2 linked regions of the Ilumatobacter coccineus YM16-304 genome follow. The protein of the gene in region 1 interacts with the protein of each later gene in a pairwise test. Links are inferred from orthologs where the notes say so. Each region holds a gene or a part of one and is shown on either strand. Other genes may lie near its edges. The genes, in order: YM304_RS05000 and rplK.

Region 1 (15,841 bases):
TCGGCCCAGGGCGCACCGCCACCGCCATCACCGCCGGCGCGGCGCACACCTGCGCACTCCTCGACAACCACACCACCAAATGCTGGGGCAACGGCTTCGACGGCCGGCTCGGCAACAACGCCACCACCAACATCGGCGACGGCACCGGACCCACCATCGCCGCCAGCCCACCCATCGACTTCGGCCCAGGACGCACCGCCACCGCCATCACCACCGGCAGCGCTCACACCTGCGCACTCCTCGACGACCACACCACCAAATGCTGGGGCTACGGCTTCTACGGCCGGCTCGGCAACAACGCCACCACCAACATCGGCGACGGCACCGGACCCACCATCGCCGCCAGCCCACCCATCGACTTCGGCCCAGGACGCACCGCCACCGCCATCACCACCGGCAGCGCGCACACCTGCGCACTCCTCGACAACCACACCACCAAATGCTGGGGCTACGGCTTCTACGGTCAACTCGGCAACAACGCCACCACCAACATCGGCGACGGCACCGGACCCACCATCGCCGCCAGCCCACCCATCGACCTCGGCCCAGGACGCACCGCCACCGCCATCACCGCCGGCGCGGCGCACACCTGCGCACTCCTCGACGACCACACCACCAAATGCTGGGGCTACGGCTCCGACGGTCAGCTCGGCAACAACGCCACCACCAACATCGGCGACGGCACCGGACCCACCATCGCCGCCAGCCCACCCATCGACCTCGGCCCAGGACGCACCGCCACCGCCATCACCGCCAGCGGCTTCCACACCTGCGCACTCCTCGACAACCACACCACCAAATGCTGGGGATACGGCTTCTCCGGTCAGCTCGGCAACAACGCCACCACCAACATCGGCGACGGCACCGGACCCACCATCGCCGCCAGCCCACCCATCGACCTCGGCCCAGGACGCACCGCCACCGCCATCACCGCCGGAGAGTTCCACACGTGCGCACTCCTCGACGACCACACCACCAAATGCTGGGGCAACGGCTTCGACGGTCAACTCGGCAACAACGCCACCACCAACATCGGCGACGGCATCGGTCTCTCGGTGGCCGCCAGCGACCCGGTCGACCTCGGGCAGGTTGTCGGCGTCGACGCGCCCCCCGTCACGACGCAGATCGCTACCGGCGGCGCGCACACCTGCGCGATCCTCGACGACCACACCACCAAATGCTGGGGCAACGGCTTCGACGGTCAACTCGGCAACAACGCCACCACCACCATCGGCGACGGCACCGGACCCACCATCGCCGCCAGCCCACCCATCGACTTCGGCCCAGGACGCACCGCCACCGCCATCACCACCAGCAGCGCGCACACCTGCGCACTCCTCGACAACCACACCACCAAATGCTGGGGCAACGGCTTCGACGGCCGGCTCGGCAACAACGCCACCACCACCATCGGCGACGGCACCGGACCCACCATCGCCGCCAGCCCACCCATCGACCTCGGCCCAGGACGCACCGCCACCGCCATCACCACCAGCAGCGCGCACACCTGCGGACTCCTCGACAACCACACCACCAAATGCTGGGGCGACGGCGGCTTCGGCCGGCTCGGCAACAACGCCACCACCAACATCGGCGACGGCACCGGACCCACCATCGCCGCCAGCCCACCCATCGACCTCGGCCCAGGACGCACCGCCACCGCCATCACCGCCGGAGAGTTCCACACGTGCGCACTCCTCGACGACCACACCACCAAATGCTGGGGCTACGGCTTCGACGGTCAACTCGGCAACAACGCCACCACCAACATCGGCGACGGCACCGGACCCACCATCGCCGCCAGCCCACCCATCGACCTCGGCCCAGGACGCACCGCCACCGCCATCACCACCGGGCGCTTCCACACCTGCGCACTCCTCGACAACCACACCACCAAATGCTGGGGCGACGGCGCCTACGGTCAGCTCGGCAACAACGCCACCACCAACATCGGCGACGGCACCGGACCCACCATCGCCGCCAGCCCACCCATCGACCTCGGCCCAGGACGCACCGCCACCGCCATCACCACCGGCAGCTTCCACACCTGCGCACTCCTCGACGACCACACCACCAAATGCTGGGGCAGCGGCTTCGAGGGCCGGCTCGGCAACAACGCCACCACCAACATCGGCGACGGCACCGGACCCACCATCGCCGCCAGCCCACCCATCGACCTCGGCCCAGGACGCACCGCCACCGCCATCACCGCCGGCGTCTTCCACACGTGTGCACTCCTCGACGACCACACCACCAAATGCTGGGGCCGCGGCTTCTTCGGCCGGCTCGGCAACAACGCCACCACCAACATCGGCGACGGCCCCACGCGCTCCGTCGCCGACAGCGCTCCGGTGCCGATCGGCGGCCACACGTCTCGATCGCTCGACGCGGGTAGCGAGCACACGTGTGTCGTGCTCGAAGACGGAGGCGTCGCATGTTGGGGTGCGGCCGGGTCGGGCCGTCTGGGCATCGGTGGCGTCGACGATGTCGGCGACGACCCTGCTGAGGTGTCGGGCGGATTCACGCGTGTCGATCTCGGTTCTGGCGTGACGGCCGATGCGGTCGCTGGTGGTTCGGCGCACACGTGCGTGTTGCTCAGCGACGGGACCGTCAAGTGTTTCGGCTCGGGCGGCAACGGCCAACTGGGCAACGATGCGACATCGAACATCGGCGACGGTGGTGTGAGTGTTGCTGGAAGCAGCCCGGTGGTGCTGGGTGCCGCGGCGCGTGAAGTGGCGGTGGGTGGCTCGCATTCGTGTGCGCTGCTCGACAATGCGTCGCTGAAGTGTTGGGGCGCGAACGGTGCCGGCCAGCTCGGGCAGAACGATGCCGCTTCGCGTGGCGACAGCACCGGTGACATGGCCGCGCTGGCGCCGATTCAACTGGGTTCTGGGCTGACCGCGTTGACGGTCACGGCCGGCGAGAACCACACGTGTGCACTCCTCGATGACCTCGCGGTGAAGTGTTGGGGTGCGAACGCCGACGGTCAACTCGGTCAGGGCGACACCGATGCTCGGGGCGACGCCGGTGGCGAAATGGGGGACTCACTTCTCGCAGTGTCGCTCGGCACCGATCGTGTCGCTGTTGCGGTCGCGGCGGGAGCGAACCACACGTGCGCGTTGCTCGACAATCGCGACGTGAAGTGTTGGGGCAACAACGGCGCCGGTCAACTCGGTCAGGGCGACACCGATGCTCGGGGCGATAACGGTGGCGAAATGGGGGACTCACTTCTTGCCGTACCGCTCGGCCAGAAGGCAACCGCGATCGCAGCAGGCTCGTTCCACACCTGTGCCTTGCTCGTCGATCACTCGGTGGTGTGCTGGGGTGGCGGAGCAAACGGTCGACTCGGCCACGGCGGCGGCGACAACGTCGGCGACTCGCCCGGTGAAGTCGCCGCTCAGATTCCGGTCGACCTCGGCGCCGGTCGGCGGGCGGTGGCGATCACCGCCGGCGACGCTCACACGTGTGCGCTGCTCGACGACCAGACCGTCAAGTGCTGGGGTGACGGCGACAACGGACGGATCGGCCAGGGCGACACCGTCGACCTCGGTGACGGGCCCGGCGAGTTGGGTGACGACCTGCCGCCCATTCGGATCAGCGCCGACACCCGCGTGCTTTCCGTGGCGGCGCCGCCCGCAGCTCCGACCGCGGTGACACCCGCCTACAACCCGACCTCGTCGGACATCGCTTTGTCGTGGACGGACCCCGGCGACGACGGTGGCGCAGCGATCACCGGCTACATCGTCCAGACCTCGACCGATGCGTCGACGTGGACCACACGAGCGACCACGGCATCCGCCACTACCAGCGAGAACATCGCGGGTCTCACGCCGGGCGTGCCGCAACGCTTCCGCGTCGCCGCCGTCAACGGTGTCGGGCAAGGGCCGTGGTCGATGAGTTCCGAACTGTTCGTGCCGTCCGAACCGCCGACGGTCATCATCGCTGCGGCCGCCGCTCAGTCCGACCCGACCAACGCCGACAGCGTCGACTTCACCGTCACCTTCGACACCGCCGTCACCGGGTTCACCGCCGACGACATCATCCTCGACGGCACCGCCGGAGCGGCCATCGCAGCGGTCTCCGGCAGCGGCGCCACCTACACGGTCACGGTCTCCGGCATGTCCAGCGACGGCACCATCACCGCGGAGGTGCGTCCACTCGCTGCGCTCACCAGCAACGGCCAGGTCAACCCCCTCGGCTCCAACGTCGCCAGCATCAGCCGCGACGCCACCGGGCCGGTCGCCACCGTCGCGCTCGAATCGGGCCAGGCCGCGACGACCAGCGACCTCCCCGTCGAGTTCTCGATCACCTTCGACGAGAACGTCACCGGGTTCACCTCCGACGACCTCGCCGTCGGAGGCACCGCCGGCGCGACCACCGGCACCGTCACCGGATCGGGCGCCACCTACACCGCCGCCATCGCCGACGTCACCGGCAGTGGCACCGTCACGCTGACCGTCGAGCCGGGAGCGGTCACCGACGCGCTCGGCAACTCATCGACCACCATCGTCACCACCGGCACCGTCACCTACGACGCCACCCCCGTGGTCTCGTCATTGTCGCCGTCACGGTTCGTCGACACCCGACCCTCCGGCACCACCCTCGACGGCCAGTTCGAAGCCGCCGGCAAACGCGACGCCGGATCCGAGTACACCGTCCAGATCACCGGACGCGGCGACGTCCCCGACGGCGCCGAAGCCGTCATCATCAACGTCACCGCCATCTTCCCCGAGAGCGTCGGCTACGTCACGGTCCACCCCTGCGTCACACCGCTCCCCACCGCGTCGTCGCTCAACTACACCGCCGGCGTCAACCTCGGCAACGAGATCATCGCCCCGCTCTCGGCAACCGGAACCATCTGCCTGTTCACCTCGGCGGCATCGCACCTGGCCGTCGACGTCACCGGCTACGTCGCCAACGGCTCCCCGGTCACGCCCATCACTCCTGGCCGGTTCCTCGACACCCGACCCTCCGGCACCACCATCGACGACACCGCCGTCGGCGGCACGAAGCCCGCCGCCGGTTCCACCACCACCATCCCGATCGCCGGACGCGGCGACGTGCCGACCGACGCAGCAGCCGTCATCGTCAACATCACCGCCATCGGCGCCGAAGGCACCGGCTACATCACCGCCCACCCCTGCCTCGACACCCCACCCAACGCGGCGTCACTCAACTACGTCGCCGGCACCAACCGAGGCAACGAGCTCATCGCCACCCTCGACGAATCCGGCGACCTCTGCCTCTTCACCTCCACCACCACCCATCTGTCAGCCGACGTCGTCGGCTACCTCCCCGCCGGCACGACCGTGACCCCGAACGGCCCAGCCCGACTTCTCGACACCCGACCCTCCGGCGTCACCATCGACAGCGAGCACCAAGCCATCGGCAAACGCACGGCCGACGACGAATACACGCTCCAGATCAGCGGACGCTCGAACGTCCCGACCGACGCAACCGCCGCCGTGCTCAACATCACCGCCATCGCGCCCGAAAGCACCGGTTTCGTCACCGTCCACCCCTGCGAACCCACGCTGCCCACTGCGTCGTCGCTCAACCACATCACCGGCGTCAACGGCGGCAACGAAATCATCGCCCGGCTCTCCTCCGCCGGCACGATCTGCCTCTACACGAGCAGCAACACCCACCTCACCGTCGACATCGTCGCCCACATCACCTGACACACCGAACGCGCATCACCCGGCGGCGGAGCGCTCAGACGCCGTCGGCGATGGTGCGGGCTCGGGCGAACACGTCGTCGAGCATCGGTTCGGTGAGACGCTTCGTGAACGTGTTCTGCTGGCTCACGTGATAGCAGCCGAGCAACATCGGCCCGTCGGGAACCTGCACCTCGACGCCGTGACCGAACTTCGGCTTCGGGCGGATGCCGAAGTGCCGGAGCGCAGCGTCGAAACCGAAGGTGCCCAGGCAGATGATGACCTTCGCTTCGGTCAACGCGCCGAGTTCGCGCACGAGAAAGGGCTGGCAGGCGTCGCGCTCGTCGATGGTGGGCTTGTTGAGCGGTGGGGCGCACTTGACCGCCGAGGTCACCCATGCGTCGGTCAGCGCGAGGCCGTCGTCGGCCGACACCGACTCCGCCTGATTGGCGAGACCGGCTCGATGCATGGCGCGAAACAGCCAGTCGCCGCTGCGATCGCCGGTGAACATCCGGCCCGTTCGGTTCGCTCCGTGAGCGGCCGGAGCGAGGCCGAGAATCACGATCCGGGCGGCGGGATCACCGAACCCCGAGATCGGTTTGCCCCAGTAGTGGTCGTCGCGAAACGCGGCTCGCTTCTCGACCGCCACCCGCTCGCGCCACTCGACGAGACGAGGACACGCACGGCAATCGTGAATGTCACGTTGGAGGACGACGAGCGGAGCCACGGCACTCGACAGTAGATTCATTGGTGCTCATGACGACAAACAACGCACGCAAGCAGGCTCCGGCACGCAAGAAGGCCGCCGCCAAGCCCGCCTCGGCACGCAAGAAAGCGGCGCCGAAGGCGGCCGCTGCGAAGCAGGCCGCGCCGGGAGCGACCACCATTCTCCTCGTTCGACACGGCCAGACGCCCACGACGGGCAAGGTGCTCCCCGGCCGCGCCAAGGGCCTGCATCTCGCCGACGAAGGTCGCAAGCAGGCCGAGATCGCCGCCGAACGCATCGGCGCGCTGGGCAAGGTCGACGCCGTGTACTCGTCGCCACTGGAGCGGGCGAAGGAGACCGCAGCTCCGATCTCGAAGGCACTCGGCCTGCGGACGAAGGTCGATCGCGGCCTGTTCGAATGCGACTTCGGCGACTGGACCGGTGCCGAGTTGAAGAAGCTGATGAAGCTGCCCGAGTGGCAGACCGTGCAGCGTGCCCCGTCCACGTTCCGGTTCCCCAACGGCGAGAGCTTCACCGAGATGCAGACCCGCATGGTCACCACGCTCGACCGGCTGCGGCTCGCTCACCCCGGCGGCACGATCGTGTGCGTCAGCCACGCCGACACGATCAAGGCAGCCGTTGCTCACGCCCTCGGCACGCACATCGATCTGTTCCAACGCATCGTCATCAGCCCGGCCTCGGTCAGCGCACTCACCTGGCATGCCGGTGGACCGATCGTGCTGGCCGTCAACTCGACGGGCCGACCTCTGACCGAACTCCGTCCCGCGTGACCGGAGCACTGGCGAAAGGCGACCGATGACCGTTTTCTACGAGTTCGACGAAGTCGACATGTTCACCGTGGGCACGATCGGCCAGCCCGGCTCGCGCACGTTCTTCCTGCACGTGCGCGCCGACGGGAAGCGCATGGCGGTCAAGTGCGAGAAGCAGCAGGCGGCGGCGATCTCGCAGTACCTCGAGAAGGTGCTGAGCGACCTGCCGCCCGTCGAAGACCGCCCGATCTCCGGTGCGATGGAACTGAACGATCCCGGCGAGACCCTGTTCGTGCTCGGTCCGATCGGGCTCGGCTACGACCGCTCCAACGACAAGGTGCTGCTGCAGCTCGAAGAGATGGGTGAACTCGACGACGACGGCGAGGTCATCGACGACGAGAACCGCGGGCACGTCCGGATCTACATCACCCGCGGGCAGGCCGCCGCGTTCGCCGCGCATGCCGGCAACGTGATCGAGTCGGGTCGCCCCGAGTGTCGCTGGTGCGGAAACCCGATCGATCCCGACGGCCACCCGTGCCCGCGGATGAACTGAGCACCGTGCCCGCCGACGACCCCGGCCCGACCGACCACGACGCGCCGCCCGATGTCGATGACGGCGAGTTCGACGAGTTCGACGAGTTCGACGACGAAGACGATGCCGACGAGGAGCCGCGCGGCGTGGAGCTGCGCGTCGACGACGTCGACGACCAGGTGGAGCATCTTCTCCGGGGCGAGATCGAGGTCGAGGGCCGGATGCCCTACAGCTCCAACGGCACGTTTCTCGTCCACGTCGTGCACGACGGCAAGTCGCACCCGGCCATCTACAAGCCGACGAAGATGGAGCGGCCGCTCTGGGACTTCGAGCCCGGCTTGCACCGGCGCGAGGTCGCGGCGTACCGGTTGAGCGAAGCGATGGGCATCGGCATCGTGCCGACGACGGTGCTGCGCGACGGGCCGATGGGCGAAGGCTCGGTGCAGTGGTTTGCGGTCGCCGACCACTCCGAGCACTACTTCACCATCTACGAGAGCATGCCCGAGCTGCACGACCGGCTCCGCGACTTCGCGGCGTTCGACGTGCTCGCGAACAACACCGACCGCAAGAGCGGGCACTGTCTGCTGATCCCCGAGCACGGCGACACGCCGGCCAACGTCTGGGGCATCGACCATGGTCTGTGCTTCGCGGCCGAGTTCAAGGTCCGCACGGTCATCTGGGAATTCGGCGACGAGCCGCTCCCCGACCACATCATCGACGCCGCGAACCGGCTCGTCAGCCGGGTGCCGCTCGACGTGGCCGCGCTGCTGAGCGACAGCGAGGTCGAAGCGATCCAAGGGCGCGCTGCGTGGATGGTGAAGGAACGACGGTTCCCCACCGACCCCACTGGCCGCCGCTACCCGTGGCCACTGGTCTGACGATGACGACGGCTTCCGGCGATCAGCCGCCGCTCGACGGGCTCAACACCGACGGGCTCGACCTCGGCGGTACCGAGACGATCATCGGCGTCACCGTGCCGAGCGCGCTCGGCGACATCGTTGCGGATCGCTTCTGGCAGCTCGGAGTCCGAGCCGTGAGCGAGGTCGACGTCGGCGATGGCCTCGTCGAGGTCTCGTCGTCGGTCGGCAACGAGCAGGCCTCGGTCGACCGCGCGATCGCCACGTTCGATGCCGACTGGTCGGTGCGCGTCACCTCTGCACCCGTGGCCGGGGCCGACGACTGGAAGCAGTTCGCGCGACCCGTCGAGTACGCACCGGGCGCGTTCATCGTGCCCTCCTGGAACCCCACGCCCACCGAGCCACACGTCGAGCGTGTCACCGTCATCGAGCCGGGCAGCGCGTTCGGGCTGGGCGACCATCCGACCACCACCGGTTCGATGCAGTTGGTCGCCGACGTGCTCAGCGGTGCGGCACGTGACGACGAGTCAGCGGTCGAGAGCGTGCTCGATGTCGGCTGCGGGACGGGCGCGCTCGCGATCCTCGCCGCGCAGATGGGGGTCCCGACCATCAGGGCGATCGACGTGGCGATCGCCGCCGTCGACGCCACGCTGCACAACGCCGACCTCAACGACGTGGCCGGCCGCATCGACGTCGACACCACACCGATCGCGGCACTCGAGCGCACCTACGACCTCGTCGTGGCGAACATCCTCGCCCCGGTACTGGTGTCGCTCGCCGACGACCTCGTGCGCCTCACGGCACCGGGAGGTTCGTTGATCATCAGCGGCATTCTCGAGGAGCGCCACGATCATGTCCTCGCGGCGCTCGCTCCACTCGCGCCGTCGCAGTCGGTCGTCCGCGACGGGTGGATCACGATCCGCCTCACGCACCCCTGACCGGTCAGTCGAGCGGCGCCGGTGGCGGGCCGAGCACCTCGATGCCGTGCGCTGCGCACACCGCGGCGACCTCCACCGGGTCGATGTCCATCGGCGCCGGCAGGACCGGCTCGTCGGTGTGATCGCCGAGCGCAGCGACCATCTGGGCGAACTTCGGCGGGGTGCTGCGTGACGCAGTGATCGACACCATGCGGGCCGTGTCGGACAGCACCTGGAACGTGTGCGGCACCCCGTGGGGCAGGTGCACCGTGGCACCGGGCCGAGCGACCGTCTCGATGTCGCCCGATCGGAACACGATCTCGCCGTCGAGGATCACCATCATCTCGTCTTCGTCGTCGTGCTGGTGCAGCGGCGGACCGAACCCCTTCGGCGCCACGAACTCGACGGCGCTCATCGCTCCCCCAGCCGTCGCGCCGATCTTCGTCGTGGCCAGATTGTCGAGGAAGTGATGATGGACGCCCTCGTCGCGCTGCAAGACGTACGGGCGGGACGGATCGGGCAGCACGTGCGCCGTGGTCGTGTGGGTCGTCTGGGCCGTCTGAGTGGTGTCGTTGCTGTTGCTCATGGCCTGATCATCCAGGCCGACTCTTTCGAAATCCTTCCGACGGCGCTGGACGGTCAGCCGGGAGCGGCTGCGCGCCACTCGTCGCGCGCCCGTCGTGCGGCCGCGTCATCGCCGGCGGCCTGGAGCGCGTCGACGAGGGACGCGTGTGCGAGTTCGTCGGTGGGGTCGGCGACGAGCACGCGTCGAGCGAGGTCGATGGCCTCCGACGTGTCATCGGCGTCGATCGCTGCCGTGATCCGACGGTGCGCGGCCGTCGTGAAGATCGATCGCACCCGTTCACGCATCGGTGCCGCCCAGTCGTCGTAGCGCTGCTCGGGCAGGAACTCGCCGTAGTGCTCGACCACCGTGGCGTCGGAGCCGGCTGCAGCGGCATCGAGGTAGTCGAACAGGTCGACGCGTACCTGGTCACGATCGAGCGCCACGGAGTCACGGTCGGCCCGCACGCCACCGCCCAAGACCTTGCGAACGGCCGACAATTGCACCGACAGACGCGCCCCGAGCCTGGTCCGATCCGTCTCGTCGGGCCACAGCAGATCGAACAGTTCGTCACGTGTCACCGGCGCCCCCTCGGCGACGACCAGTCGCTTGAGGAGCACTCGTGCCCGCCTCGATCCCCACGACGCAGCATCGACCTCGACGCCCCCGACCTCCACGGCGAAGCGACCGAGCGTCGTCACCTTCGGCGAGCGCGGCCCCTCGTCGACCGGTCGCTCGCGAACGGTGCCGGTCACCCATCGTTCGACCTCGGTCATCCACGTGTCGATGTCGCCCACGAACGCGAAGTGGTCGGCACCGTCGAGTTCGACGAGCGTCGCGTCGCGAGCGAGGCCGACCAACTCGTGGGCGTACTCGACCGGCATGGCCGTCTCGTCGGACCGGTGCAGCACCAGCATGGGCGCCTCGATCTCGCCGACCACGTCGCGGACGTCCATGTCGAGCATCTGGGTCATCAGGTCGAACACGCCCTGCGCCGACGCTGCGGTGCGTTCGTAGCGCACGAACCACTCGATGAACGCGCGGTCGCCGACCTTCGATGGAGCGAACAACCCGATCGACGACGTGTCGGGGGTCCCCCACGCGTCGGCGAATTTCCGTCGCTTCTCGATCTGATCTCGCCGGACCTCCGGGTCGGCCGCGAGCTCGCTCGGCACGACGCACGCGCCGGTGCCGTGGAGGATCAAGCTCTTCACACGGTGCGGATACGTGGCGGCGAACAGCAACGCCGTCGGTCCGCCTTCACTCTGCGCGAACAGGTGGGCCTGTGCGACACCGGCGTCGTCCATCACCGCTCGCAGATCGTCGACGCGCGTGTCGAGACCCGGAACCTCGTCGCCGCGATCGGAGGCACCGGTGCCTCGCTTGTCGAAGTGCACGTAGTGCGCGAACGATCCGAAGCGCTCGAGCATCGCCCGGATCTCGTGCCACTCCCAGGCCGTCTCGATGTTCTGCGCCGCAGGCGGGATCGCCACGATCGTCTCGTCGCCATCACCCCAGGCCTGCCACGCCAAGCGGCCGCCTGCGACCTTCGCGAAACGCACCGCCGGAACGGGCATGGCTGCCATGCACATCGAGTGTAGAAGGCCCGGCCGAAAGGATTCCCGAAGGGTCGCCGCCGATGATCGCGGCATGATCTCCTCACGACACCGCTCGACCACACGACACACCGGCACGGCGATCGGCCTGCTCGGCGTGGCCCTCGCACTCGTCGGCTGCGCCTCGGACGGCGAGGACGGCAGCGCTGCGACCGTCACCGATGCTGTGCACGACGGCCCGCTGCCGGTCACTGCGATCGACTACGCCTACACCGGCGTGGTCGATCGCGTCCGGGCCGGAACGACGCTCACGCTCGACAACGCGAGCGCGACGGAAGTCCACGAGATCGTGGCCATTCGGCTTCCCGACGACGAGACTCGCCCGGTCGACGAACTCGTCGCCCTTGCGCCCGACGAACTGGCTGCCTTCTTTCCGCTCGTCGAGACCGTGCTCGTCGCTCCGCCGGGCGAGGCCGGCTTCCCCGTGGAGGGCACGGGCGTGCTCGCCGAGCCGGGCCGCTACGCGCTGCTCTGCGTCATCCCGACCGGAGCGGTTCCCGACGACTACCTGGCGGCAGCTGCGGCCGCCGATGGTGAGCCGCCGCAGGTCGACGGCGGGCCACCGCACATCGCGAGCGGGATGTTCGCCGAGGTGCTCGTCGTCGAGTGATCATCGCGTCGCTCCCGCAGGGTCACACCGTGGCACACTGCGGGAATGGACGAGCCGCACGGGCCCGACGAGCGCCTCGACATGCTCGTCCACCGAGGCGATCTCGACGGCCTCGTCCGCATGATCGACGACCGCTGCTCGAGCCGCGACTGGGCGGGCCTGCTCCGCCTGCGCGACCGTGCCCGCCAGGCCGTCGACACCGGCCGGCAACTCTGGCCCGCCGCCACGCTCGCCGAGTACCGCCTCGCGTTGCTCGCCACTCCCGAGTTCGTCGCCGAGGTGCTCGACGAAGCCGACGGTCTGTCCGGACGCTTCACGATCGGACCGCTCACCGAGGTGGCCGCGCAACGCCACAGCTGGGGCGACCTCGGGCCGCTCCTCGAACGCGGACCACGAGCGGCGTTCGTCGCCCACGAACGCGTCATCCGGGGCGAACCCGTCGACGACCTCGATCTCCCCGACGTCCTCGACATCCCGCTCCTACTGCACTCGTGGGAGCCGACCTACGAACTCGCCGTGTACGGCGACAACGACGCCGAGTTCCCCATGCCGGAGCTGCCGGACGACTGGTCGGACGTCGAGGTCACCGCCGACGCCGAAGTGCTCGACGACGACGTCGAACTCGCAGTGCGCCAACTCCTCGAACCGTGGACGACGAGTTCGAACGGGCGAGCAGAAGTGGTGTGCGTCGACGGCGACGCCGGCGCCGCGATCGGAGCCCTCGGCGTGCGGCGCGCCCGCATGGCCGAACTCTCGGCGCAGGAGGCGATCGCCTGGATCGCCTGGGCCGGAGCGAGCGGGGGTGCCCACGGACGCCGCCGTGGTGCTGCCTCCGGACGCTTCGGGGCGTGGTGGCTGCTCGCTGCGTTCGGTGACCTCCTCGACGACTGGCCGCCCGACCCCGACGAACTGGGCGAACTCGCCGACGACCTGCGCTGGTACCGCTGGAACGCCTACGAGCCCGACGTCGGCTGGACGCTGCAACTCGCGATCGAAGATCCCGAAGAAGGCGTCGCCTGGGCAATCACCGCCCAAGACACCCACTGACTGAGCCGAAAAAGCAAGGAGCCAGACCCGCTGCACGGGCCTGGCTCCTCGGTTGTTCGGTGGTTCAGTGCTCAGCAATTGCTGAGGCTGGAACGACTCAGCGGGCGGCCAAAGCCTCCAACAGTTGCGGGAGGACCTTGTGCACGTCACCGACGATGCCGAGGTCGGCAACACCGAAGATCGGTGCTTCCTTGTCCTTGTTGATCGCGATGATGTTCTTCGAGCCCTTCATGCCCACCATGTGCTGCGTCGCACCGGAGATACCGGCAGCGATGTACACGGTCGGCTTGACGACCTTGCCGGTCTGACCGACCTGGTAGCTGTACGGAACCCAACCGGCGTCGACGATCGCACGAGAGGCGCCAGGGGCACCCTTCAGGACCGACGCCAGCGTCTCGATCATCTCGAACTTCTCCGACTCGCCGAGACCACGACCACCCGACACGACCACAGCGGCCTCGTCGAGCTTCGGTCCGGAGGTCTCTTCGACGTGCACCGCGGTGACGGTTGCGCCGCCCGTGGCACCCAGATCGGGAACCGGAGCCGACACGACTTCGCCGGCAGCGCCGACGCCGCCTGCGGGCTCGAAGCTCTTCGGGCGGAACGCAGCGATGAACGGGCCTTCACCGGTGAAGGTGGAGGTGACGATCTTGGCGCCACCGAAGATCGGCGTCTGCACGCTGACCGAGTCGCCGTCGACCGAGATGTCGGTCGAGTTGGTGAGCACGGTGCGGTCGAGCTTGACCGAGAGACGCGACATGACGTCACGGCCTTCGTAGTTCTGCGGGAACATGATGAGGTCGGGCGAATCGCCGCCGTCGATGACGGCCTTCATCGCAGCCGACACCGCGGCACCCGGAAGGGCGCCGGCGAGGTCGCCGGTCTCGTAGATCTTCGCCGCGCCGTGATCGGCGAGGGAAGCGGCGGCGTCACCGGCCGAACCGGCGACGAATGCCGTCACGGTTCCACCGAGCGAGTTCGCCTTGGTGAGGAGTTCGAGCGTGCCGGTCGAGGCGGTTCCGCCGTCGGCCTGAGCAAACACCCAGATGTTGTCGATAGCCATGATCAGATCACCTTCAGGTTGTCGAGGAACTCGACGATCTTGTTGAACGACTCGCCATCGTCTTCGATGATCTCGCCGGCCTCGCGGGCCGGGGCATCTTCGACGTTGGTGATGGACTGTGCCCAGCTGACCGACTCGATACCGAGGTCGGCAGCGGTGACGGTGTCGACCGGCTTCGACTTCGCGGCCATGATGCCCTTGAAGCTCGGGTAGCGGGGCTCGACGACGCCAGCGGTCACCGAGACCACGGCGGGGAGCGGGCAGGTGACTTCGTCGTAGCCCGACTCGGTCTGACGGTCGACCTTGACGGTCGAGCCGTCGACGGCGATCGTCTTGGCGAACGTGACCGACGGGAGACCGAGGACTTCGGCCATCTGCTCGGGCACGGTGCCGGTGTAGCCGTCGGACGACTCGGTACCGGCGATGATGAGGTCGTAGTCGCCGGCCTTGCCGACGGCGCCGGCGAGCACCTTCGCCGTGGTCAGTGCATCGGCACCGGACAGCGAGGGGTCGGAGACGAGCACAGCCTTCTCGGCGCCCATCGCGAGAGCGGTGCGGAGACCCGACACTTCATCGTTCGGGGCCATCGAGACCAGCGTCACGGAGCCGTCGCCCGCAGCACCGACGAGCTGCAGCGCCATTTCAACGCCGTAGCTGTCGGACTCATCGAGGATGAGCTTGCCGTCGCGCTTCAGCGTGTTGGTCGAGGGATCCAGCTCACCCGGCAGCGCCGGATCAGGGATCTGTTTCACACACACGATCACGTTCATAAGGGCACCAAGTTACCGCCCGGTCAACTACGTCCCCCAAATCGTGCGCAGGTGACACGCGTCCTACACACGCCTCACGGGTCGGGGTGGCGGCGAGTACCGTTGCCAGCTTGCGGATCATGCTCATCGTCAACTCGTTCGCCTCGTCGGTGACCGCGCGCAACACCGTGGTGGTGCATCGGCGCCTGAGCGAAGGCGTGCTCGAGCCACACGCCGGTCGACGACGGGCGAAGCACGAGGTCGAAGTGGTCGAGACCAACCGACGCGGGCACGCGACTCGGTTCGCCCACGACGCGGCCCGCCGCGGCTTCGACGTGGTGATCGGATACGGCGGCGACGGCACGCTCAACGAAGTGGCGACCGGAATCGCCGGGACCGACACGGCACTCGGCGTGTTGCCAGGTGGCTCGACCAACGTGTTCGCACGCACGCTCGGGTTGCCCAACGACCCGGTCGAAGCCGTCGAACACCTCGTCGCCGGCATCGACGCCAACGACGTTCGCCCCATCGGTCTCGGTCAGGTCAACGGTCGCTACTTCTGCTTCCACACCGGCGTCGGGTACGACGCAGCGGTCGTCCAGAAGGTCGAGACGCACGGCTCACTCAAGCGTTGGCTCGGTCACCCGCTGTTCATCTACGCGGGCCTGTCGACGTGGCTCACGGGCTACGACCGCAAGCGCCCCCACTTCTCGATCAGCGGTGGTGACGCGCCCGACGAGCCGAACGGCTACTTC
Region 2 (15,839 bases), 230 kb from region 1 along the record:
CCAGGTGTCGGCGGCCATCGGCGACGGCGTCAACGCCATCGTCCATGACGACGACTACGACCCGCCGAAGATCGTCATCACCGGCAACCTCCGCCGCGACGGTGATCCACTCGACGAGGACGCTTTGTTGCGGCTCGGTGGAGGCGGCTTCGCTCAGGTCAGCGTGACCCCGGAGGCCAACGGAGACATCGCCGGAACCATCCTGGCCCCACGGGATCGGGTCGGCACGACCGTCGACGTCCAGTGGATCAACGCGAGTTGGGTGTCGGCCGAAGACATCCCGGCCGTCAGGACGCAGACGCTCGTCGACGGTGACAACCCGCTCACCTTCGTGTGGGATCGACTGACCACGACGGTCACGCTGAGCGGCACGATCGAGTACCGCGGTGTCGCTCGAACCGGGTTGACCAACATCGACGTGTACATGTCGTCCACCGAGGGTTCCCCTGGCACCAACCTCGGTGAACGCAACGTGGCCGTCTACCCCGATGAGTTCGGCTACTACGAGACCACCTTCGCCGTGGCGTCCGATTCCGAGACGGTCAACGCCGTCATCCTCCTCGGCGGCTTCTACTCCGATCCGTACGAGCGCTTCTCGGTCGTCGTCGACACGACGCCCGGCCAGAACACCGTCGACGTGCTCGACGCGCAGACCACCTCGCTCGAACTCGACGGCACCGTCACGTACGCGAGCAGCGGCACTGCGTTCGTCGACGAGTACTTCACGGTGTCGGTCGTGGCCGATGACGCAGGCGACAACGAACTCGACACGTTCGACGAGATCGACGTGTACACCGACGAGAACGGCGACTACGAGCTCGAACTGTTCCTGCCGCCCGGCACCGCGTCGGTCGAGATCAGCCCGGACCTCCCGGGTACCGACCCGTTCGACATCGCGATCACGTCGAGTCCGGGGCTCACCACAGACACTCACGACTTCACCACGGCGGGCGGTCTCGCCGTGACCGTTCAAGGGGTCATCACCGATTCGGTGGGGGTCGCTGACCCGACGATCGAAGTGGTCGGTTACAGCAGTGACGACTACGGGTTCGGACCGATCGACTGGTACGAGGAGTCGAGGGCCGCGGTGCCCTACGTGTTCTTCGATCCGGCGGGCGACTACACCGGCGACTCCATCGTCGACCCGATCGCCGACTTCGTCGAAGTGGTGGTCACCTTCTCCGACGGCGCCGACGACACCGTGTACCGCCGGACCTTCGACGTCCGGTTCGAAACGGCGCCGTACGTGCTCGATGTCGACATCGAGCACAGCGACGACCGTCTCGAATGGAGCGGCACCACGGAAGTGTTCAACCCCGATCCCGACAACACGTACTGCGAGTCGGAAGGGATGCCGTTCATGTTCCGGGCGAGTCTGACGGCGTACGTCGACCAGGACAGCGTGACCGACGGCGATCCGTCGAACGACCTCGAAGTCGCCTCGACCATCGTCCTGCCGACCAACTACGACGAACTGACCGGCGACGACTGGGCCTTCGCGTCGGCGGTGCCGGCCGGCTACGGGTACCTCATCGTCGGTTTCGAGACGTACGACTTCTACGACCCGAACGCCGTCGACGCGAACTACGGCTACGGCGTGACGTACGCCGGCGGCGTCGACGAGTCGCCGTTCAATCTGCTCGATGCGGAATGCGTCGGCGAACCGATCGACTTCTGATGCTCCCACCGGCTGCGTCATCGGGTGTCTGACACCCGATGACGCAGCCGGCATGTCAGAGCATGAGTTGCATCACGGCCATGTCGAGCCACCTGCGATGCTTGCGTCCGACCTGGCGTTCGATGCCGACCAGCTCGAAGCCACACGCACGATGCAAGGCCAGCGAGGCCTCGCCCGACGCTTCGATCCGGGCGATCATCGAATGGAACCCCGAATCGCGAGCGACCTCGATCAGGTGGTCCATCATCGCTCGGCCGATTCCGCGTCCGCCGTGCGCTCGCGACACGTACACCGAGTTCTCGACCGTGGTGCTGTACGCGGCCCGCTCGCGGTAGGGCGACAACGACGCGAAGCCGACGACCGTACCGTGTTCTCGGCCGTGCTCTTGGTCGTCATCGTCGAGCTGGGCCACGACCGCCGAGAACGCTCCCGAGCGCTGCGCGATCCAGTCCTGCTGAGCTTCGAGCGTCCGTGGGACGAGGTCGAGCGTGGTCGTGTGATTCTCGACCTCGTGGTTGTAGATCGTGCGCATCGCCTCGGCGTCGTCGACGACAGCGAGGCGCACCCTGACCAGCGGCTGAGGCGATTCGGAGGGTGCGACGGACATCGCCTGTGAAACTACTGGGCAAACACCGCGCGAACGGCGAAAGTTCGCGGTGGTTGTTTCCGCCTCGCCGATACACTCTCGGGCTGGCCGCAACGCTGGAGCGGTCCCGAAGGTTGCCCCGGATCCCGGGACAGTCGGCGGAAACCACATAACCAGCAACGGCAGAATCGAGTGCTTCGGCGCTCGGTTGTGACGCCCTCTTAGCTCAGTCGGTAGAGCACAGCCATGGTAAGGCTGGTGTCGTGAGTTCGATTCTCACAGAGGGCTCGACCAAGTGGCCGGGGTGACCCGGTGACGAGTCAAATCACCGAACACGCAATCCCACACCATGTTTGGCGGCGTAGCTCAGCTGGTCAGAGCATCCGGCTCATAATCGGAAGGTCGTCGGTTCAAGTCCGACCGCCGCTACCAAATCAAGATCCCAATCACAGGAACCCTCAGGAGCGAGGAAAGCAATGAGCAAAGCAAAGTTCGAGCGGAACAAGCCGCACGTCAACATCGGCACCATGGGTCACATCGACCATGGCAAGACCACGCTCACGGCTGCGATCTCGAAGACGTTGTCTGATCGTGGTCTTGCGGATTTCACCGATTTCGAGGGCATCGACAAGGCGCCTGAGGAGAAGGCTCGTGGTATCACGATCTCGATTTCGCACATCGAGTACGAGACGGAGAACCGTCACTACGCGCACATCGACATGCCGGGTCACGCTGACTACATCAAGAACATGATCACGGGCGCGGCGCAGGTTGATGGTGCGATCCTGGTGGTTGCTGCGACTGATGGTCCGATGCCCCAGACGCGTGAGCACGTGCTGTTGGCTCGTCAGGTTGGTGTTCCGTACATCGTGTGTGCGCTCAACAAGTCCGACATGGTCGACGACGAAGAACTGTTGGAGCTCGTGGAGCTCGAGGTTCGTGAGTTGCTGACCGAGTACGAGTTCCCGGGTGATGATGCTCCGGTCGTGCATGTCTCGGCGCTGAAGGCGCTCGAGGGTGATGCGGATGCGCAGGAGAAGGTCATGGAGCTCATGGCTGCGTGTGATGCGTCGATTCCGAACCCTGAGCGTGATCTGGACAAGCCGTTCTTGATGCCGATCGAGGACGTGTTCACGATCACGGGTCGTGGCACGGTCGTGACGGGCAAGGTCGAGCAGGGCATTGTTCACACTGGTGATGAGATCGAGATCGTTGGTTTGCGTGACACGCAGAAGACGACGTGTACGGGTGTGGAGATGTTCCGCAAGCTGCTCGATGAGGGTCAGGCTGGCGACAACATTGGTGCGTTGCTTCGTGGTATCGACAAAGAGGACGTGGAGCGCGGTCAGGTGCTGTGCAAGCCCGGCAGCATCACGCCGCACACGAACTTCGATGGTCAGGTGTACATCTTGACCAAGGACGAGGGTGGCCGTCACAAGCCGTTCTTCAACAACTATCGTCCGCAGTTCTTCTTCCGGACCACGGACGTGACCGGGACGATCGAGTTGCCGTCGGGTACCGAGATGGTGATGCCTGGTGACAACGTCGAGATGACCGTCGAGTTGGGTAAGCCGATCGCGATGGACGAGGGTCTTCGTTTCGCCATTCGTGAAGGTGGCCGTACCGTCGGCGCCGGCCGCGTCACCAAGATCCACAAGTAATCAATTCGAACCAGTCAACGGCCGGCTCGGGTTCGCCCGGGCCGGCCGCTGTCTGTCATCCACCATTCGACTTCGAGTGTTGGAACTGCAAGTAAGAAAGCGAGGCCGTCATGGCCAAGAGTGACAAGCGGGTCAAGGTGACCCTCGAGTGCACCGACTGCAAGCGGCGCAACTACATCACGATGAAGTCCAAGGTGAACGATCGTGAGCGCCTCGAAATGCAGAAGTACTGCAGCAACGAGCGCAAGCACACCACACACAAAGAAACTCGCTGATCTACCTCTGCGGCCGTCATGCACCGACAACACGGTGTGCCGACGGCCGACGGTGAGTCTCTGGAGGCGCTGGTACCCTGGTGCCTCCTCCCAGAGGGCAGTAGCTCAGTTGGCTAGAGCATCGGTCTCCAAAACCGACGGTCGTGGGTTCGAGTCCCTCCTGCCCTGCCAGTAACCAACCATGCCTCGGCATGGATCGACGATCGAGAAATCGCAGACAACATCGTGTCATTGGACGACCTGAACCGCGAGCAGAAGCGCCAGCTGAAGAAGATGGGCGCGCTCAACGACGAGGGCAAGGCTCAGCGCGCCCCGCGCCAGCAGCCCAAGAAGCGTCAGGACCGGGTCGGTGTTCGTCAGTACCTCAGCGAAGTTCGCGATGAAATGCGCAAGGTCGCGTGGCCGAAGCGCCCCGAGGTCAAGCGGTATTCGATCATCGTCGTGATCACCGTCGTCATCTACACAGCGCTCGTCGGCGGTCTCGACTACCTGTTCGGCCTTCTGGGCGAATGGTTCTACGAACAGAAATCCTGATTGACATGACCGACAACAACAGCAACAGCCTCGCCGACCTGGCAGCGCAGCTCGAAGCAGCGAGCGCCGCCGTCGACGACTCCACCGCCTCGATGGAAGGTGCTGCCGCGGCCCTCACCGAGGAGCCGTCGGTCGACGACGTCCCCGACGAGCAAGACCTCACCGTCAGCGCCAGCGACGAAGCCGTCACCGCCGACGCGGTCAGCGATCTCCTCCCGACCGGCGACGCCGTCATCAGTGACGGCAACGAAGACCTCGTCGCCGCCGACAGCATGTCGAAAGACAGCGCTGCCGACCTGCTCCCGACCGGCACCGCCAACGTCGACGCCGACAGTGACGAAGCTGCCACCGCGGACGACCAGGCCACCGACGACGCAACCGCGGACGCGAGCGATGACAGCAAGTCGGAGGGCGACGCCGGAAGCGCCGGCGACGAGTCTGCCTCGTCGGACGACGACGCTCAGGCAGCAGAAGCTGACGCAGAGGCCGACGACGTCGAAGAAGTTCCGTACGACGACCCGAACAAGCGCCCCGGCAAGTGGTTCGTGGTCCACACGCAGAGCGGCTACGAGAAGAAGGTCACGGCCAACCTCAACGCTCGCATCCAGTCGATGAACATGGAAGACAAGATCTACGAGATCGTCATCCCCATGGAGGAAGTCGACGAGTACAAGAACGGCAAGAAGCAGACCGTCATGAAGAAGGTCTTCCCGGGCTACCTGCTCGTGCGTTGCCGGATGGACGACGAGTCCTGGTACTGCGTGCGCAACACGCCGGGCATCACCGGCTTCGTCGGCCAGGCTGCCAAGGGCCAGAAGCCCACGCCGCTCTCACGTCGTGAAGTCAAGACCTTCCTGTCGCCCAAGACCGAAGGCGTCGAAGCCGCACCTCGTCGCAAGGCGAAGCTCGACTACGAAGAGGGCGAGAGCGTTCGCGTGAAGGAAGGCCCGTTCGCCGACTTCACCGGCGAGATCGCCGAGATCAATGCAGACCATATGAAGCTGAAGGTGCTCGTCAACATCTTCGGTCGTGAAACCCTGGTGGAGATGGACTTCAGCCAGGTTGCCAAGCTCTGAGCGACCACGCTCCGAACCACGCAGCTTTCCTGCATCCACCCACCCCCTGACGAGAACACGAGAGAAGAAACATCATGGCCAAGAAGAAGGTTGCAGCGGTCGTCAAGATCCAGATCGAAGCCGGCAAGGCGAGCCCCGCTCCGCCCGTCGGTACCGCGCTCGGACCGCACGGCATCGCCATCATGGACTTCGTCAAGGCGTACAACGCCAAGACCGAAGACAAGGCTGGCACGGTCGTCCCGACCGAGATCACGATCTACGAAGACCGCACGTTCGACTTCATCCTCAAGACCCCGCCGGCGTCGACGCTGATCCGCGCGGCCGCTGGTCTCGAGAAGGCAGCGAACAACCCGGGTTCCGAGGTCGCTGGCTCGATCACTCCGGCTCAGGTCAAGGAGATCGCCGAGATCAAGATGCCCGATCTCAACGCGAACGACATCGAAGCTGCCATGCTGCAGATCGAAGGCACCGCTCGCTCCATGGGGATCGAAGTCGGCTGACGCCGGCCGACGGCTTCGCCGTCGACAGCGACTCCGTCGCTGTCGCTGCTTTCTCGGACCTGACGGTCCGAAGCGCCTTCGGCGCTGACGGAGATCCGGTCGCAGTTTGCACTCGATCGGGCCTCCGCCTCCAACGAATACCGAACACCATTTTCAACCACCACAGTCTCGACCGGGAACACCTCGACCGGCGGACTCACCACTGAGGGAGACACACCATGTCCGGCAAGAAATACGACGACGCACTCAAGACGTTCGATCGTGACCACTTCTACGCACCCGTCGAAGGCGTGACGCACGCCAAGAACACGGCCACCGCCAAGTTCGACGAGTCGATCGACCTCGTCATCCGTCTCGGCGTCGACCCCCGCAAGGCCGACCAGATGGTGCGTGGCACCGTGGCGCTTCCCGCAGGCACCGGCAAAGACGTCCGCGTCGCCGTGTTCGCCGCTGGTGAGCAGGCCGACGCCGCCCGCGAAGCCGGAGCCGACATCGTCGGCTCCGACGATCTGCTCGAGCAGGTCGAAGGCGGCATGATGGACTTCGATCTCGTCATCGCAGCCCCCGACATGATGCCGCTCGTCGGTCGTCTCGGCCGCCAGCTCGGCCCCCGTGGCCTCATGCCCAACCCGAAGACCGGCACCGTCACCCCCGACGTCGGCAAGGCCGTCGAAGAGTTCAAGGGCGGCAAGGTCGAGTACCGCACCGACCGTTACGGCAACGTGCAGGTCCCGATCGGCAAGGCGAGCTTCGAGGTCGACAAGCTGGCCGAGAACTTCTACGCCGTCATCGAAGAGCTCAACCGTGCCAAGCCAGCATCGGCGAAGGGCCGCTACATCCAGAAGGTGACCACCTCGGCCACCATGGGCCCGGGTGTCCGCATCGACATCCAGCGCCTCAAGAAGAGCCTCGACTGATCACACGCTGATCACGACCTGATCTTTCGAGATCCCGGCCGGTTGCTGCACAGCGCAGCGACCCGCCGGGATCTCTGCGTTTTCGGCCAACCCGGCCGCATCGCTCCGGGCTGTGTGGTCAGGTTGGCGTTCTTGTTGGTCGGCTGTTATCGGCGGTTCGTTACAACGAACGTCATGTTGACTCGACGACGCCACGGGCGCGCTCGCCTGGCCATTGCCACCGTGCTCGGTCTCCTCGCCACTCTCGTGGTCACGGTTGCCGCTCCACCGGCCGGGGTGGTCCAGGCCGTCCCCGCCCCCACGTCGCCGCTTCCGTCGTGTGTCTACGACGAGAACGACAACGCTGGTCTCGGCTGCGCACCCGGCGAGCTGGGTGGCATCGCGACGGGAACCTTCGCATCCGACTCGTCGTTCGTCATCGATGCCGGCGAGATCGGCTTCGCGCCGTGCGCCAGCTACGTGTCGACCGGGTGCTACTACGAGGTGTACTCCCCGTCGATCGTCCGGTGCGTGTACCTGTACGACAACGACCCGACCGACGTTCGGTCGTGCTCGGGAAGCTTCAGCACGTCTGGGTCGGTCGGCACCTACTCGGCGCAGCGTCAGGGCTCGTGCCGAGGCGAGCTGGGGAGCACCTACGCAGCCGGAGGGCCGACAGAGGACACGTTCTGGACGGTGCGCGGCCCGGTCGCGGCTCGGTGCGAATTCTACATCGACACCGTCGACATCGATCGGCTCGCCGGCCCCACCTTCCTGCTGGCGAGCGCCTCGGTCGACGAATGCATCGAGCCGGGCAACGGCTATGGCTGCGACGAGTACTGGGCCACGCTCGAGCGGCACACCCGCTACGGCTGGATCCCGGTCGAAGGTGACCTGGCACCTCGCGCGTCGTTCGAACCGGATCAGCTCGGGAACAGCCTCAGCTATCGCATGGACAACACGTCGATCCCATTCGACGGGCCGACGACCTACGAATGGGACTTCGGTGACGGCTCGGCGGTCGTCCAAGGCTCCGAGCCCACACACGTCTACGACGCGCTGGGGAACTACCGCGTGACGCTCACGATGCGCGGTGCACAGGAGGGGCAGGTACTCACCGCGTCGGAGTGGATCGACATCGCGGCTCCCGACCTCCGGCTGACGGTGTCGAATCCGGACGCTGAGTTCGGTCCCGGCAAAGACGGCAACCGCTACGACATCGGCGACGAATTCGACGTGCGGGTCCATCTGGAAGTCACCGACGGCGTCGGGAACCTGCGACAGGCGGCCCCCGTCGACAATCTGCTCTCGCTCCCAGCTCAGTTCGAGTTCGTCGGCACACCGCCGAATCTGTCCCCGAAGACGTACGAAGTCGGGGACACCGACGAATTCGAGGTGCGCGTGCGAGCCATCGCCGCTGGGCGCGCAACGATTCGGTCCGTCTGGAACGCCAACGACATCCTCGGCGATCCGGCAGGACCGTGGACCGGGTCGTTCGAGACGAGTGTCAACGGACTGCAGGTCACCATCGAGGCCGACCCCGACTCCTCGAAACTCGAAGACACCAACGATGACGGCATCATCGACGAGAACGACGAAAACTTCGTCGATGTCGACGTGACCGTGAAGAACGTGACCGAACAGCCGATCACCGATGTGGGGAAGGGCCCGCTGATCGTCACGTCGCAGACCGACGACCTGTTCGTGCAGTTCATCGAGATCGCAGCACCCGTCGACGATCCCGGCACGACACCCGACGAGTCGAACTTCGGTGACCTCGCGCCCGACGAGGAGAAGACCCTCACCTGGAGCTACCGCGCCGACGAACAGCTGAAGGTCGAGTTGTCGATGCTCGTCACGGGCAACGCGGCGGGCGCGACGGTGACCGGGCGAGGAACCGAGACGGTCAAAGTCGTCGACCAGGTCATGCTCGAAGTGCGAATCGACGTGGTCGAGAGCCAGAGCTTCCGGTCCGGCGCACCGGTGCGCATCAACGGCAACTTCACGAACGTCACCGACGACGCCGACGAGCCCGAGACGATCTCGTTCGTGATCGGACCGTCGTACGGCCCCGCATTCGAGGGCACGAGTTACGAACTGAACGCCGGCGGCGGGTTCTTCGGAGCGGGCGGCGCCAGCGCCACCGGAATCACGGCGTTCGAACTGGCTCCCGGAGCGTCGATCGACCTCGTCGCTGTGGCCGAGACGATGGAGGCGACGGTGTCGTCCGGATTCCGCGTCGAGTACAACGCGCTCGTCTCGGTCAAAGAGGTGGCCGAGGGCGGCGCCGTTTCATGGACGCCGATGGACGAGTTCGTCATCGACTTCATCGACGACGACGGCTTCGACCGCAAGCACGACGTCACGCTCGGGCGCGTGCCCGAACCGGAGCAGGAACCGACGAACTTCATCACGTGCGACGAGGACCTCCTCTGGGCGGCGGAGTACGTCGGCTGCAAGCTCGTCCGTGGCGTCGAGACCGCCGCTCGAGGATTCGGTTCGCTCGCGCAGATCGCATGGACACTCGCGAAGGCTCCCGCCGCGGCGTATGGATGGATGCTCGGAACGACGTTCGCGTACCTCGAGAGCGACTCGGCCGCCCGCCAAGCCATCGTGTCGGAGATCGTCGCCGAAATGGAAGCGATGTGGCACGCCGGCGTCGAAGCAGTCCGCAACGTGTCGCTGGCCCAGCTGGGCGCCATGGTCGGCGAGGCGATCGACAGCGCGATCACGCGCCTGGTGGCGGCCTGGGAGCGCGGTGCGACGGCGTTCCTCGGTGAGGTCGCCGAGATCGCGGGCGAGAACATCGACATGGTGTTCGAAGCGCTCGTCGCCGCTCGTGCCGTCGCGAAGGTGTCGCGAGCGGTCGCAGCGGGCGAGGGACCGATCCGCACCAAGTTGCAGCAGGCGTGGGCCGAGCGTGCCAACAAGGCGTTCGACGAGGTCGACGACGTCATCGCATCGAAGGGACACCGGGCCGTTCCCGAGAGCAACGTGATGCCCGCCGGACTCGATGTGACGACCCACGCACGGATCTGGCGCGACAGCTACGGACTGAGCGCCGACAACTTCCGCATGCTCGCAGCGATCAGCAAGGAGTATGCGGTCAACATCATGTTCCGCTCGCGTTCGCCGAAGTCGATCCAGCTGATCGAGGACGGGATCGCGCTGCCGAAGCCGCAGGGCATCAAGGCGAAGGGGGTGAACGAGATCGACATGGACTTTCTCGACTACCCACGCAAGTACGACTCCAAGGTCGTGCACATGGAGCCGCCGATCCCGTTCATCCCCGATGCCGGAGCGCAGCGGCGTGCTGCTGAGCGCTATGCAGATCGCGTGCTCGCCGAGAAGCGGCCGGGCCTGTCCCCGGGAACCCCCGAGTACGACGACCTGCGCGGTCAGATCGCGAGCCGTGTCGAGACTCGCGTCGAAGAGTGGGTCAAGCTCGGGCCCGAATACAAGAAGGCGCTCTCCCCTCCGATCGATCCGAAGACGGGGCAGCCGATTCCCGGGGCTGACCCGGTCGGGGTGAAGGTCGACTTCGATCCGGAGTTCAACGGCGTCCAGAACGGCACGATGCGCCACGAGCCCAACCGGCCCATCGAGCTGAAGGAGGCGGAGTCGGTCAACGGGCGGGCGCTGTTCGAGGTGAAGCTCTTCGACCCCGACACGAACCGCTTCCTCGACGTGACCGGCGACATCGACTTCGTGGCGATCCTGAAGCCGGACGGGAAGGTCCTGGGCGCGAACGGCGACCCTGCGGAGTTGGCCAAACGGCTCGAGGTCTACGAGGCCATGCGGTCGCTGGTCGGCATGCAGCACGGCGAGTCGTTCACGATCTTCGACCGGGAGAAGCTGCGCCGCAAATTCCTGTCGGCGCACGTGGACGCCCCCGGCAAGGAGACGATGCTCGCCATGACGCCGCAGCAGCGACTCGTCACCACCTATTTCGACGACAACCTGTCGACGCTCAAGGGCGGTCCGTCCGCACAGCTCGGCGAACTCCAGCAAGCACATGCGTTCTTCCGTGGCATCTTCACCGAACTCGGCTCGCCCAATCGACCGTGGTCGGCCCTACTGCTCGAGGAGCTGGCCCGGGTGAGGCGCCGACTCGTCGAGCGGATCCCGACCCTGTTCAGCCTGGCGACGCTGCGTCAGATCGTGCGTGAACTCGACGGAACCGAACTCGAAACCAGCCGTGATGCGCCTGCGCTTCGGCCCACCGACGACGGCAACCTCGAGATGTATCAGGCTGACGGTGGCGGGGCGGAGTCGTTCGCTCCGATCGGTGCCGAGGCAGCGACCACCGACGACGCCATCGAGGTCGTGTCGCCGGCCGCCGCGAGCGCCGCGGCGACCGATGACGCGGTCATCGATGCGCTCGACCAGATCATCGCCGACCTCGAAGCCGCCGGTGCCGACTATTCGGTGCCCGCTGGGGCGCTCGGTGGTCGATGGGTCCCCGTCGAACTCGATGACGTCGTGGTCGACGACACGCTGTCGATGGCACCGTTCGGCTACCTCCTGTCGAGCGCCGAACCCGGCTCGACCGGGCTCGATCTCACGACCCGCCAGAACCTGTCACACGCTTCCGGAAGCGCGTACTTCGAGGTCGGGGACGAGATCATCCTCGACCCGGGCGGTGTCGACGAGGAGCGAGCGACGATCGTGTCGCTCGACCCGGTCAAGCTCGCAGCGCCCATCCGGAACTTCCACGGCGACCTCACCGAAGTCATCCTCGCCACCTCGGCGGTCGTCGGAGAGGCAGCCTTGTTCCCGCTGACGCCGGCTCGTGTGTTCGAAACACGTACGGGCGAGGTCACCGTCGACGGCGAGCACCAGGCGGTCGGTCGGCTCGAGGCCGGCTCGGTCACGAAGGTGCAGATCGCCGGGCGAGGCGGCGTGAGCAGCGGTGCCGCCGCGGTCGCGCTCAACGTCACGGCCATCCGTCCGTCGGGCGTCGGGTACGTCACCCTCTTCCCGTGTGGGGACGACCAACCCCTGACGTCGTCGCTCAACTATCGGGCGGGCGTGGTCGCGGGCAACTCCGGCATCGTGAAGCTGAACGACGCGGGTGAACTCTGCATCTTCACGTTCGCCGACACCGATCTCGTGATCGACGTCAACGCCTGGTTGAAGTCGGCACCATCGTTCGCCTCGTTGACGCCGGCTCGTCTCGCTGAAACGCGCTCGGGTGAGGTGACGGTCGACGGCGAAGCCCAGGAGCTCGGACGACTCGACGCCGGGAGCGTCACCGAAGTGCAGATCGCCGGCCGCGGCGGGGTCGATGCCGGAGCCGACGCCGTCGCGTTGAACGTGACCGCCATCCGCCCCGACGGCGTGGGCTACGTGACATTGTACCCGTGTGACGAAGACCGTCCGACCACGTCGAGCCTGAACTACAGCGGTGGCGGAGCGGTCGGCAACTCGGCGGTCGTGTCATTGTCGGCCACCGGTTCGCTGTGCGTGTTCACCTTCGCCGACACCGACCTGGTCATCGACGTGAACGCGTGGCTCGCCGACGACGCCTCGTTCGACCCGTTCGTCCCGGCGCGGTTCTTCGAGACTCGCTCGGGTCAGGAGACCGTCGATGGCGTCGGCAACGGTGGCGGCCGACTCGGCGCCGGCTCGGTGACGACCATCGACGTCGCCGGACGTGGCGACGTTCCTGCGGACGCGTCGGCGGTCGCCCTGAACGTCACGGCGGTCAGGCCGGACGGCGTGGGCTACATCACGCTGTTCCCATGTGACGGCGACCAGCCGTTGACATCGTCGCTGAACTACGCGGCGGGTGGCGCGGTCGGCAACTCCGGCATCGTGAAGCTCGCAGCCGACGGCACGGTGTGTGCCTACAGCCGGGCAGCGACCGACCTGGTGATCGATGTCAACGCCGCCTGGGCGGGCTGATCATCCACCTCCGACGTCGGCGAAGTCGATGCCAGCGGCGGAGGCGTTCCCGGTCGACTCCGTCACCGAGCGAGCAACGCCGACCGACGGGCGAGGAACTATTGTCACGAGGGTGGACGGATGGGTGCTTTCGGCGTGGGGTCCGACCGAACTGACCTTCGGGACCGAGCGCGTCCAGTTGCGGCCGCGAGAGCGGGCGGTGCTCGCTGCGCTGGCCGCTCGATCGCCTGCGTCGATCGACACCGCCGAGATCGTGACGCTGGTGTGGGGTGACGCGCCACCCAAGACCGCCCGCAACTCGATCCAGAATCACATCGCACGTATCCGATCGGTTGCTCGCGACGTGGTGGTCACCACCGACACCGGGTACCGGTTGGCCGCAGAGGTGACGGTGAACAGGGGAGCGTCGCTCGACGACTCCGAGCCGTACGCCGATCTCGCCGAGTGTGAGCGAACCGACGCGCTGAGGTCTGCGGCATACGTCGCCCGCGACGACGCGTGGATCGCCGACATGGCCGATCGCCTCGATCGCAGCATCATGGGCGACGACGCCGGCGACACGATCGACGGCATCGAGAAGTGGGTGGCACGCCACCCCGGAGATGAACGCGGTGTCCGCCTGCTCACTCGCGCCCTTGCGTTGGCGGGGAGGCGCCGCGACGCCCTGGCCGTGATCCGTGACGCGACGCGGAGCGCCGCTCGATCGGGGCACGCTCCCGACCGGGTGCTTCGTGATCTCGCCCGTCGCATCCTCGACGACGACCCCACGCTCGGCGGCTCGTCGACACCTCCAGCGGACGCCGACGTCGACCCGGTGGAGGTCGGGCATCTCGTCGGCTTGGACGACTACGTCGACCGCATCGAGCGCTCCGCCGACGACGGGATGTCGCTCGTCGTCGTCACCGGGCCGGCGGGCATCGGCAAGACCACGCTGGTCGAACACCTCCGCGATCACGCCGACGTGCACGGGCGAGCGACGCTGTTGGCGGCGTGTTCACCCGAGCCGTCGATTCCGCTGGAACCCTTCACCGAGATCCTCCATCAACTCGCCGATCGATTTCCGGCGGCGTTCGGCTCGCTCGACGACATCGACGTGCTGCGATCGCTCGCTCCGACGCTCGCCGGCGGCGACGACCGGGCGATGTCGAGTGGCCGAGTCGATCGCTCGGTGCTGCTCGACGCCGTGGTCGCAGCGTTGCGCTGCGCCCCGGTGCCGTTGACCGTGATCTTCGAGGACCTGCACTGGGCGACGCCGTTGACGTTGCAGATGCTCGACGCATGTCTCGCCGGCGACCACGACGGGCAACCGGTGAAGATGATCGTCACGTCTCGTGAGGTCGATGCGGAGTTGGTCGGCCGAGCCGTCGAACACGTCGTGGTCGAGCCGTGGCCGCTCGAACGTGTGCGAGAGTACGTCGGCCGTTTCGGACGCCCGGCCGAATGGTGTGCTGACGCATCGGCGTGGATCCACCGCCAGTCGGTCGGTACGGCGCTCTTCATCCGCGAACTCAGCGTCGCGGCGCATGCCTCACCGGATGGCGAGTTCGTCCCTCCGGCGAGCACGCCCGACAACCTGCTCGCGTCGCTGCGTCGAACCCTGCGTGGCCTCGCATCGTCGACCCAGCGAGACCTCGGCGCGGCGGCGATCCTCGGTCGTCAGTTCAGAGTGGTCGAGTGGAAGTCGATGGGGCTGCGCAGCGCGGCATCCGTCGACGAAGCGATCGCTGCCGACGTGCTCGAGCGCGTCGGCGACGATCGGCTGGCGTTCCGTCACGACCTGCTGCACCGTCTGGTGCTCGACGAGCTCGCACCCGGTGAGCGCATCGAACTGCACGATCTCGCCGTCGACGCGATCGGGTCCGACACGTCGCTTCGACGTGACCGGCTCGACGAGCTCAGCCATCACGCGTACGGCGCAGCACCGCTCGACACGGCGAGAGCGTTGTCGGTGATGCTCGCCGCGGTCGATGTCGACACCGAGCGGTTCGACTACGAAGCCGGCATCGCGAAGTGTCGTGCAGCACTCGAACTCCTCGACACCGATGCTCGCCCGGGGGCCGTCGATCGGTGGACGGTCGAGTTCGAGATCCGACTCGGGCAACTCCTACTTCGGCTGGGCGACGGCGCCGCCCTCGATCACCTGCTCGGCGCAGCCCGGCACGCACTCGAACTCGGCGACGACGACCTCGTCGCCGAAGCGATGCGCGAAGCATGTCGCCTCGGCCCGACGTCGGTGGTCGGGGGAGTGCACGCCGAAGCGAGCGAACTGCTGGACCGCGCCGTCGAGTCGGTCACCGACGAGCGGGCCGCCGCCGTCGTGGCGACGGCAGGCGTCATGCTCTACGCGATCTCGGGTGAGTACGACCGCTGTCGTGCTTTCTTCGAACGAGCCGCGTCGTACCACGGCGACCCCGGCACTCGGGTCGATGCGCTCGGCCTCGCCGTGCTCGTGCTCACCGAACGAACCGACCTCGATCGACGCATCGAGATGGAACGAGAACTGACCGAACTCTCGAAACTGGTCGACGGTGAAGACGCACGCTGGAGCGCAGCTCACCTCCGGATGACCAACCAGGTCCAGGCGGGCGACCCGGCGATGCGAGACACGCTCGCGGAACTGGCCACCCTCACGGCGTCGATGCGGCAGCGGACCCGGCTGTGGGAGTACACCAACTGGTCTGCGTCGGTCGCGCTCACCGATGGTGACGTCGGTGCCGCCGAGCAAC

The links.
Region 2: the proteins of YM304_RS05000 (region 1) and rplK interact in binary tests that used the Escherichia coli proteins (3 or more experiments, as listed by UniProt). The link is inferred for Ilumatobacter coccineus YM16-304 from one-to-one orthologs.

Annotation. Positions count from the first base shown.
Region 1 is NC_020520.1:1,106,718-1,122,558, reverse strand. What follows is about bases 7,747-10,502. They hold YM304_RS05000 (50S ribosomal protein L11 methyltransferase), read left to right. Parts: upstream 7,747-8,545; coding sequence 8,546-9,460; downstream 9,461-10,502. Other genes in these bases: YM304_RS22035 (alpha/beta hydrolase), read right to left, coding at 10,079-10,502; YM304_RS04995 (cupin domain-containing protein), read right to left, coding at 9,465-10,025; YM304_RS05005 (SCO1664 family protein), read left to right, coding at 7,747-8,543. Also shown: YM304_RS05025 (RCC1 domain-containing protein), read left to right, coding at 1-5,681; YM304_RS05020 (uracil-DNA glycosylase), read right to left, coding at 5,716-6,405; YM304_RS05015 (MSMEG_4193 family putative phosphomutase), read left to right, coding at 6,414-7,154; YM304_RS05010 (DUF3090 family protein), read left to right, coding at 7,180-7,686; more of YM304_RS05005, read left to right, coding at 7,668-7,746; more of YM304_RS22035, read right to left, coding at 10,503-11,587; YM304_RS04985 (hypothetical protein), read left to right, coding at 11,652-12,227; YM304_RS04980 (hypothetical protein), read left to right, coding at 12,273-13,274; YM304_RS04975 (electron transfer flavoprotein subunit alpha/FixB family protein), read right to left, coding at 13,372-14,337; YM304_RS04970 (electron transfer flavoprotein subunit beta/FixA family protein), read right to left, coding at 14,340-15,089; YM304_RS04965 (diacylglycerol/lipid kinase family protein), read left to right, coding at 15,227-15,841. UniProt on the Escherichia coli protein: Methylates ribosomal protein L11.
Region 2 is NC_020520.1:874,646-890,484, forward strand. What follows is about bases 4,842-7,595. They hold rplK (50S ribosomal protein L11), read left to right. Parts: upstream 4,842-5,881; coding sequence 5,882-6,310; downstream 6,311-7,595. Other genes in these bases: nusG (transcription termination/antitermination protein NusG), read left to right, coding at 4,842-5,810; rplA (50S ribosomal protein L1), read left to right, coding at 6,529-7,227; YM304_RS03990 (PKD domain-containing protein), read left to right, coding at 7,402-7,595. In the rest of the region: YM304_RS24535 (VWD domain-containing protein), read left to right, coding at 1-1,678; YM304_RS03940 (GNAT family N-acetyltransferase), read right to left, coding at 1,734-2,285; tuf (elongation factor Tu), read left to right, coding at 2,741-3,925; rpmG (50S ribosomal protein L33), read left to right, coding at 4,036-4,200; preprotein translocase subunit SecE, read left to right, coding at 4,432-4,734; more of nusG, read left to right, coding at 4,740-4,841; more of YM304_RS03990, read left to right, coding at 7,596-13,113; YM304_RS03995 (ATP-binding protein), read left to right, coding at 13,226-15,839. UniProt on the Escherichia coli protein: Forms part of the ribosomal stalk which helps the ribosome interact with GTP-bound translation factors.